2 regions of the Bradyrhizobium sp. BRP20 genome follow, and region 1 is predicted to be linked to the other one. Evidence: predicted binding sites of a transcription regulator. Region 1 holds the regulator's gene; the other holds the start of a gene.
The links. The regulator LexA, encoded in region 1, represses DNA repair genes until DNA is damaged. The targets are predictions, from matches to a motif close to TGTTCNNNNTGTGTTCNG.

Region 1 (4,810 bases):
CGCTGGTCCGGCGCCCTGGTGCTGCTGGCAGCGATCCTCTGGGGACTGTCGGTGCGGCAGCCCGATATCCTGATTGCCGGGGATGGCGCGAGCGTCGCGGTCCGGGGCGGGGATGGGCGCTTGCAGGTGATCCGCGCCAGCAAGGACAGCTTCCTGCTGAAGGAGTGGTTGGCTGCCGATGCCGATCCGCGCGATGCCGGCAACGCCTCGTTGGCGAGCGGGGTGTCGTGTGACGAGTCCGGCTGCGTGGCGCCGCTCGCGGACGGACGACTGATCGCGTTGGCGACGCGTATCGACGCGCTGGCCGATGATTGCAGCCGCGCCGCGCTGGTGGTGACGGCGCGGCCTGCGCCACCCGATTGCGCGGCGATGGTGGTCGATCGGGCGCGTCTTGCCAGTCAGGGCGCACTGGCTCTGACGAGACGCGGCGAGGGCTTTTCGGTGCAGGCGGTGAGGACGAGGGGAGCAAGCCGTCCCTGGCTGCCGGCCGGCGCCGGCGAGGGAGATTTCGACGGCAGCCTCGTGCCGAAGGCGGCCGTGCCCCGCAACCGGGACGCAACGCCATCGGAGGCCGACTTGCAGGCCGACGATTGACGCGGATCACAAATACCAGGCCAGCACGGCGTCAAGCCTTCCGTTGCCGATAACCGGCAGGGCCACCATTCGGCTCAGCCCGGCTGCGCAGGCTTCGGAGCCGGCGATCGAGCCGTCAGAGGTGAGATCGTCGTTGAGCGCGGGCATGCCGGCGGCCCAGGCGCCGCCGATGCTGCCTTCGCCCCTGGCGATGGACTGCGCCGCATAGCGTGCGGCGAGGTCGGTCTGCGCGCTGCAATCGCCGGCGCGAAAGACCAGCGCCGAACGGTCCTCGTTCGGGACCCAGATCTCGAAGCGTCGTGCAATCGGCGTTGCCTGCGCGGAGAGGAATGTCAGAACCCAGGTCTGGTCGGTACCGGTTCGGTAGGGCACGCCGACGCCGAGATTGATCCCGACCTTGGCGGCGTCCTCCCAGCGCAGGAAGCTCTTGGCGTCGTGCAAGTCCTTGATGATCAGCGGCAGGCCCGCCTTCCAGGTGCGTCCGGGCAGGCCGAAGCCGCGCGGAAATCTGGTGTGGCGGGAGTTGAATTCGAACATGTCCGCGGTGCCGTAATAGCCATCGACGAGCCCCATCTCATGCGAGAGATCAGGATCGTTGTGCCAGAGTTCGATCGCGCCGACATGCGCCTCGTCGTCGCCGCAGAACAGCACCAGCACGGCTTGCAGGAATTCGCCCGCGAACACCGGCACCGCCACGCCGCAGGTGAGGCTGGCCGCAGCGGCCTGATCGGTCCGCTTGAAATAGGAGTTGGCGAATTTCGTGAGGATGACGGGGTGGCCACAGGCCCAGGCCTTGCCTGGAAGTCCCTCGTCATATCCGAAGTGCAGCTCTTCGCTGACGGCTTTGAACGCGGACAGCCCATCGTCGTAGAGGCCGCCGCCGAATTCCAGCCGCATGCGCGTCCGGTCGGGTACCCAGAGTTCAACGACGCGAATGAAGGTCTTCATCGAGCGTGTCCGCCGCCTCAAACCACGACAGCATCGGTCATTTGGCTGCGGAGCGGACGTTCAAAATGCGGGCAGCACGGCCCAAACTTCGTGCGACGACGAGGCGCGGCGGTGGGCTCGCCGATCGAATGTCCTGAAACACAAACTTGCCGGGCTCGCCGGCCTCGGCCGGCGACGGCAATTTCAATCCCGGGCTCGGCCTGTCGGCCGAAGGGCGTCAGCCGATCGGCAGGCGCGTGATCGTGGGCCGCGTGTCGGCGACGATCTGCGGCTTGTGCTCGCGCTCGGGGGCTGCCTGCGTCACCGGCAATTGCAGCACGGTCGCGCGCTGGCCTTCGACGAGCTGCGTCACCAGCACGTATTTGCCGTCGGGGAATTCGATCGCGTCATGATGGCGATCGGGAATGTGCGGGTCGATCTTGCCGAACTTGCCGACGCGAGAGTTCACGGTGCGCGTCCAGATCCAGCGGTTGTCGTAGCGGACATTGTCGGCGAAAGCGAGCTCCGTCCCCGGCAGCAGACAGACCGCGACGGAGGGATCGGCTTCGGAAGCGAAACCGCGCGTCGAGGTGCCGCGGAAGGTTGTCGTGACGATCGTCTCGCCGACTTCGGCGGGGCGCGTCGCGACGGCATGCAGGCTGTAGTCACACATCGGGTGCTCCTCATGCTGGGATAGCGACCCGCGTCTCTTTCGAGGCGCAGGCCTCTATCAGAGTGGAAGCATACAACGCTCTGCTCGGTTATGGGCAAATCTGCGGCTCGCGTCCGCAGCGCGCGATCACATTATCTTTCCCGGATTCGATAGGAACAAACCTCGCGTCCTTGCATTCGGCCGGAGCTATCAGCACTGCCGGCACAACTCTACCGGTGAAGCAGAGCGAGATTGCTGCGCGCCTGCGCGGGCGAATGTCGCGCGGGAAGATGGACCGGACAGCCGGCGCAGAACCAGAGAAACCGTCCAGCCGGAGCGGACAAGTATCCGCTCCGATCCTGGATGCCGATGCCGATCGAAACGCGCGCGGCGCTTGATGTTTCCCGTATCAGTACTTCCGGTAAAGCCCGATCAGCTTGCCCTGGATCTTCACGCGGTTCGGCGGAAGAATGCGGACCTCGTAGGCGGCATTGGCGGGCTCGAGCGCGATCGAGGCGCCGCGGCGGCGGAAGCGCTTGAGCGTGGCCTCCTCGTCGTCGATCAATGCCACCACGATGTCGCCGGTATTTGCGGTCTCGTTGCGCTGGATCAGCGCCATGTCGCCGTCGAGGATGCCGGCCTCGACCATCGAATCGCCGCGCACTTCGAGCGCGTAGTGCTCGCCCGAGCCGAGCATGTCCGGCGGCACGCTGATGGTATGGCTGCGGGTCTGCAGCGCCTCGATCGGCGTGCCGGCGGCGATGCGGCCCATCACGGGCACCGCGACGGGGCGCTCGCCCTCGTCCGCGGGCGGGCTGGAGCTCGCGCGCACCTTGCCGAGATTGCCCTCGATCACGCTCGGGGTGAAGCCACGGCGATTGCCGGCGGCGGCCTGGAGCTCGGGCAGTTTGATCACCTCGATGGCACGGGCACGGTTGGGCAGGCGGCGAATGAAGCCGCGCTCCTCGAGCGCAGTGATCAGGCGATGGATGCCTGACTTCGAGCGCAGGTCGAGCGCATCCTTCATCTCGTCGAAGGACGGCGGCACGCCGCTTTCCTTCAGACGTTCGCTGATGAACCGCAGAAGCTCGTATTGTTTGCGCGTCAACATCTCGACCAAAGTCCCCCGGTTGATGTCGTTCGATTCCGACACGATGAAGTCGGCACTAAGCCGCTACATCCTCGAAACAAATCATGAACGGACACTATATGTTCGATATGTGTTCCGCAACTGCTTAATTTATGGTGAACGCGGCCAAGCTCGCGGAATGCGTGTGGCTGGGCGGCTCAGACGGGCAGCCGGAGCACCTCGCAAGGCGTGCCGGCCTCGGCCTTCGGCGCGAACGGTGCGCGCACCAGAAGTACCTGTGCCGCAGCGAGATTCGCAAGAAGGGAGGAGTCCTGATGGCTGACCGGAAGGGCGACGCGCGTGCCGTCGTCGCGCTCCTCCAGCCGCGCACGCAGATAGTCCTCGCGCTGGTCGTTGGCGGCGAGATCGCGGCCCAGCACGGCGCGCTCGCGCCGATGATGAATCGCTGAACGGCCCGACAGGGCGCGAATCAAGGGGACCATGAACAGGAAGGCGCACACGTAGGACGACACGGGATTGCCGGGCAGGCCAATCACGCGCATCGCGCCTATCCGACCGTGCATCATCGGCTTGCCCGGCCGGATCGCGATCTTCCAGAACGCCATCGCGATGCCTTCGCCCTTGAGCGCCTGCTGGACCAGGTCGTGGTCGCCGACCGAGGCACCGCCGGTCGTGATCAGGATGTCGGCGCCGCTCTCGCGCGCGCGGCGGATGCCGGCGGACGTCGCCTCCAGTGTATCGGCGGCAATTCCGAGGTCGATGGTCTCGGCGCCCTCGCTGCGGGCGAGCGCATGCAGGGCATAGCCGTTGGAATAGACGATCTGGCCGCGACCAGGCGTGGTGCCCGGCATCACGAGCTCGTCGCCGGTGGCGAGAACGGCAACCCTCGGGCGGCGGATGATGGCGAGATGCGGATGATTCATTCCGGCGGCAAGGGCGAGATCGCGCTCGGTGAGGCGGATTCCCTTGCGCAGCAGCACGTCGCCTTCGCGGAAGTCGACGCCTGCAGGGCGGATGTGCCGGCCGAAAATGGCGGCTTCCTTGATCGTCACATGTTTGCCGTCGGCAGCTGTGTCCTCCTGGATCACGACGGCATCGGCGCCGTCGGGAACGACGCCGCCGGTGAAGATCCGCACGGCTTCGCCGGGGCCGACGCTTCCCGCGAGCGGCCGGCCCGCCGCGACCTCGCCGACGACGGTCAACCTCGAATCGTTTGCCGCGTCGGCCGTGCGCACGGCATAGCCGTCCATCGCCGACATCGCCTCCGGCGGCTGCGTGCGCCGCGCCGCGACATCGCGGGCTAGCACACGATGGTAGGCCTCGTCGAGGCAAACCATCTGTTCAGCCAGCGGCTCGACGCCGGCCAACACCGCGGCAAGCGCGTCAGAAACCGGCATCAGGGCCACGGGCGAACTCCGCAACAAATCAGGACTGGGTCGGCAAGTTCTAGCCGAGCGGAGGAGCTGAAGCAAAAGGCCTCCCTTGCCAGCCAGGAACCACACTTCCTTTTGGTCTCGACCCGGCTTATCTTCTGCCAATGACAGAAC
Region 2 (4,810 bases), on a different contig from region 1:
GAGCGTCGCGAGTTTCGGATCGAGACCTGCGACCGCCGGCATCGGGCCCGACGCAAGCCCTTCGAGCAACGGACCCAGCTCCCACTGGTCGAACACGCGCGTTTCGAGCAGCCCGCCCGGCTGAAACAGTTCTTTTGTACGGTTGTGCCCCCTTGCAATCAGCTCGATAAGCCGCGCCTCCGTCGCGCCCAATCCGGTGATTGGTGACGGCAGTTCAGCTAGCAACGCTTCCAGAGCCGGCTTCAGGAAAGGTAGCCTGGGTAAATCCCTTGTCAGCAACCCGAAGCAAAGTTCAGGCGTCGGCGCCCGATACGCCTCCCAGGCCATGTTGGCTATCTCGAAGTCGCACTCTGCGATCTCCGATTCCCGCACCGTACGATCGCGAAGTTGCGGGCCGTCCGCTTCGCGCAGATCGAAATTGACTCGTCGCAGTCTAAGACAATGGGTGATCGATGGATGGGACCGCAAATAGTCCAGGATCCAGATCAGTTGCAATTGACTGTTAGGCTCAGGGTCGAACCACAGCTCGATGAACTCGACGCCATAGGTCTCGCAAAACCAAACCAGGCCAGTCTCCTTGTGCGCGAGACCGGTCTGAGGCAACCGGCCAACAAGATCGGACCACCGCACCTCCGGATCGCCCCTGTAATAGCCTCCCGTAAGATAGTCCTCGAGGTGGTGCGACGTAGGCAACGGCCCCCAAACGAACCGAAAGATCAACGGGACGACCATGTCAGCACGACCGGCATAGGTGAGACCAACGCCGGACGAACTAGTCAGAATCACACGCTTCATCGTCGACGCGCCCTCACGCAACACGAAACGGGCACCGAAGACGTCGGCAACTCAACGTCCTCAGTGCCCGCTCCTCGCGAAAAATTTTCGCGTTAGGTCTTACTCGTCCGCCGGCTCCTCGCCGTCGGCGTCGCGCTCCGGCGTGCCGGCCAGGATCTGCTCGGCGATCAGGCCGGAGTTCTGGCGGATCGCGGTCTCGATCTTGGCGGTGATGTCGGGGTTGCCTTTCAGGAACGCCTTGGCGTTCTCGCGGCCCTGGCCGAGGCGCTGGCTGTCATAGGAGAACCAGGCGCCGGACTTCTCGACGATGCCGGCCTTGACGCCGAGATCGAGGATCTCGCCCATCTTGGAGACGCCCTCGCCGTACATGATGTCGAACTCGACCTGCTTGAACGGCGGGGCCAGCTTGTTCTTGACCACCTTGACGCGCGTGGTGTTGCCGACCACCTCGTCGCGCTCCTTGATCGCGCCGATGCGGCGGATGTCGAGGCGGACGGAGGCGTAGAATTTCAGCGCATTGCCGCCGGTGGTGGTTTCCGGCGAGCCGTACATCACACCGATCTTCATGCGGATCTGGTTGATGAAGATCACCATCGTGTTGGATTTGTTGATGGAGGCCGTGAGCTTGCGCAGCGCCTGGCTCATCAACCGTGCTTGAAGTCCCGGCAGCGCATCGCCCATCTCGCCCTCGAGCTCGGCCTTCGGCACCAGCGCCGCCACCGAATCGACCACGAGAACATCGACCGCGCCCGAGCGCACCAGGGTGTCGCAGATCTCCAGCGCCTGCTCGCCGGTGTCGGGCTGCGAGATCAGGAGCTCGTCGATGTTGACGCCGAGCTTGCGGGCATAGACCGGATCGAGCGCGTGCTCGGCATCGATGAAGGCGCAGATGCCACCCTTCTTCTGCGCTTCCGCCACCGTATGCAGCGCCAGCGTGGTCTTGCCGGAGGATTCCGGCCCGTAGATCTCGACGATGCGCCCCTTGGGCAGGCCGCCGATGCCGAGCGCGATATCGAGCCCGAGCGAGCCGGAGGACACCGCCTCGATGTCCATGGAGCGGTCGTTCTTGCCGAGCTTCATCACCGAGCCCTTGCCGAACTGGCGCTCGATCTGAGAGAGCGCGGCAGCCAGAGCTTTACTCTTGTCCATGGAGGATCCTTCGACGATACGCAGGGCAGTTGCGGACATTGGGTCGTGCTCCTTATGGCGAGGATTCGCGTGAGGGACAAACGGTTGCGAGGCAGCTCGGCGATAAAAGCAATGTACCCTATTTGTTCTCAGTTCGCAATATGTTCTTTTGCGGATTTGTCTTTCTGACTGGACCAGGAGACAACGGAGCTGGTCGAACCGGCCATGCTGGATCGTCACGCCGTCCGCACTGCGTGCACAACTGAACAGACGCGGATCCACTTCTGGATCCTAATGCATCATCACCGCGCGGACCCTGGCCACTATCGGCGATGCGAACGCTGACCTCGCGCTCCCGCCTCCTCGCACGGAAAGAGCGCGCCATGTTGAAGCGACGACGTTTCAAGCAGCAACTGACCCTTCAGGACCGGCTGTCGGCATGGGTGAAGCGGGTCCGCGAGCAGGCGTCCAAGCTACCTCCCGGGCCGGAGCGGGACGCGCTGCTCAAGAAGGCGCGCCAGGCCGACGTTGCCAATCATCTGAACGATTGGGTCAAATCGCCGGGGCTGCAGCCGCCGGAATAGCCGCCTACGCCGGGTTCCTCGAAGCGACCATGACCGGGATCAACGACGCGCGACTGGGCGCCGTCATGTTTCCGTAATCCTACGGCACCGAACCTTTTCGCGGTCTCGGGCCTTCTGTGGGATGGGACCGCAACTTTTGGGGATCTCTGGTCATGACGAACAACGACACGCAGCACGATACGCTGAGGCGAAAGCCGCTGCTGGACGCCGCCCACGAGGAGATGGTGAAGTTCGAGCGCAAGGAAAACGAGTTCCGCAAGAAGGACCGCGAAGAGCGCGCCGCCGAGCTCCGTCTGCCGCTGAACGAGATCAAGGTTCATTAGGCGCCGCCAGGACCGCCGTCCGGAGCGGGCCAGGTCCGCCCGCGATGCGGCACTCCGCTCTGTTCCTTGCCCGGAACCTCCGATCGGCATCGCCGGTCGGGGCGCCGCGACCGCGGATGCACCAGGTAGCTAAATACTACCAGCAACCCATTGGCGAAGCGATGAAATCGCCAGGACCCCTACTGTGCATGGGGTTGTTTTGCCACTTTTGAGAGGCAAGGCGCGCCGGCGCCTTCGATAGGACGGCCCAGCACGTCAGTTCCGTCTGCAGCAGCGCCTGCTAGAGCACCGCCAGCAGAACCAGGCCTATCACCAGCACGACGAAGCCAGCCGCCGTCGCGGCGGCGAATGACCGCTCTACGTTATCCATATGATGCCACCCCGTTTCCGGCGCGCCACGTTTCCCCCATGGCTGCGCCGAACGGATAAAATCTTGCCGACGGGTGTGTCCGCAGTGGTGCGGACGGATGTCGAAATTGGGACCGGTACGGGGCCAGTGTGCGGCCTTTCGATCGCGCACCTGCCGGCGGTCCGCCTGTCAGGCTTTCGTCAGCCAGCCGGCTAGCTCGCCCGGCTACCGGCCGGCGCGGGGCTCCCGCTCCTCCTGGGTCAGGCGCAGCGAGAAGGTGCGGATCGCGGGCGCCGCCAGCAGCACGACCGGCAGCATCGCAGCCCATGCGATCAGCCAGGACACCATCCAGTGCCGCACGAAGAGCATCGGGCTGCCGGCGGGAAAGCTGGCGATCCCCGCCGCGATCAGCGAGGTCAGCCCGGACTGGATGATGCCGAAGACGAAATGCGAGTAGCGGCGGGGAATGCCGAGCATGAGGCGCCCATGGTTGCTTGCCCGTGATCGGCAAGCAAGGCACATGCCGTCGAGCGGATCCGGCGCTTCGATTGGAACCGCGATGCGGGACCGCCGGATGCACCCCGGCCGGGCTCCAGGAACTTTGTTCATGGTCGGAGAACCACGGAGGCCGCGGGCGACATTTTTCTTGCCTGCGGAATATTGCGACGACCAACATGTTTGCAGGCACAAGGGTGAATCGTGGGAGGTGACCATGAATCACAGGGGCGTCGAGTTCACCATCGCCAAGACGGCGATTCCCGGTATCTGGCAGTGGCAGTTCCGCATTGGCGACCGAATCAAGACCGGCAAGACCGAGACCAGGATCGACCTGCTGGCGATCCGGCGCGTGCAGCTGCGCATCGACCGCGAACTGAAGGCGATCGGGCGAAAGACGGCCTGAACCGTTTCGCCCTCTGCGCCATAGCGCGCGTCAGTCGGCGCTGGGCAGCCGACGCATGGTGAACTCGATATCGCCGCCGGGCAATTCGCGCCAGGTCTCGACCTCGCTCATATAGCCGGCCTTGGGGTAGCGGGCGAAGAAGGCCTGCGCCCGCTCCCGTGCCGCCGCCCGCGGCAGCGTGAAGGTCTCGCGCAGATAGCCATCGCCGGCGGACTGGCCGGGCTTGCCGGCCGCCTTGCGCCGGAGCGCCATCCGCTCGGCGAGATCCCGCGGACGATCGGCCATGTCCTGCCTTCCTCTGCGCACTACGCTACCGACAATGTAGGGCGCGGGCCGGATCAAGAGGAGTCCTTCCGAGGAGCATTGTGCCTCCCCGGAACGGGTCAGTTGGCGGCCGTCCCGCTCTTGGCCTTCTTCGGCGCACTGGTCGCGGCCGACGCCTTCGGCGCCGCCGGCTGCTTCGGCTGTTCGGCGCGCATGCCGCCCCAGGGATCGATGGACGCCTTGGTATCCGGAATCTTCTTCAGTGTTTCCTTGTAGGCCTTCTCACGTTCGGCCTCGATGGCCTTCTCCTCCGGCGACTTGCTCGGGGCATCCTGCATCAAATTGATGTTGGGCATTTGCGCGTAGGCAGGTCCCGCCAGCACGGCCAGCACCGCGGCCAAACGGAAAAGCTTCATCATTCACTCCTTAAGTCTTCCATGAGGCGCGGATCGCCCCGCGCCCTGTC

Region 2: a site for LexA is predicted at 2,075-2,092, ahead of recA (recombinase RecA). Genes of this name have one in related genera too.

The regions. Positions count from the first base shown of each region.
Region 1 is NZ_JADYVY010000006.1:206,934-211,743, forward strand. Features, by position in the region: gene I6F33_RS16675 (ComEC/Rec2 family competence protein) at 1-594, shown strand, start outside; gene I6F33_RS16680 (GAF domain-containing protein) at 601-1,542, opposite strand; gene I6F33_RS16685 (hypothetical protein) at 1,760-2,194, opposite strand; gene lexA (transcriptional repressor LexA) at 2,583-3,284, opposite strand; gene glp (gephyrin-like molybdotransferase Glp) at 3,461-4,669, opposite strand; gene I6F33_RS16700 (hypothetical protein) at 4,801-4,810, shown strand, end outside.
Region 2 is NZ_JADYVY010000004.1:65,545-70,354, reverse strand. Features, by position in the region: gene I6F33_RS11600 (hypothetical protein) at 1-795, opposite strand, end outside; gene recA (recombinase RecA) at 895-1,983, opposite strand; gene I6F33_RS11590 (hypothetical protein) at 2,307-2,507, shown strand; gene I6F33_RS11585 (hypothetical protein) at 2,660-2,830, shown strand; gene I6F33_RS11580 (DUF2798 domain-containing protein) at 3,405-3,656, opposite strand; gene I6F33_RS11575 (hypothetical protein) at 3,892-4,080, shown strand; gene I6F33_RS11570 (hypothetical protein) at 4,111-4,365, opposite strand; gene I6F33_RS11565 (hypothetical protein) at 4,464-4,760, opposite strand.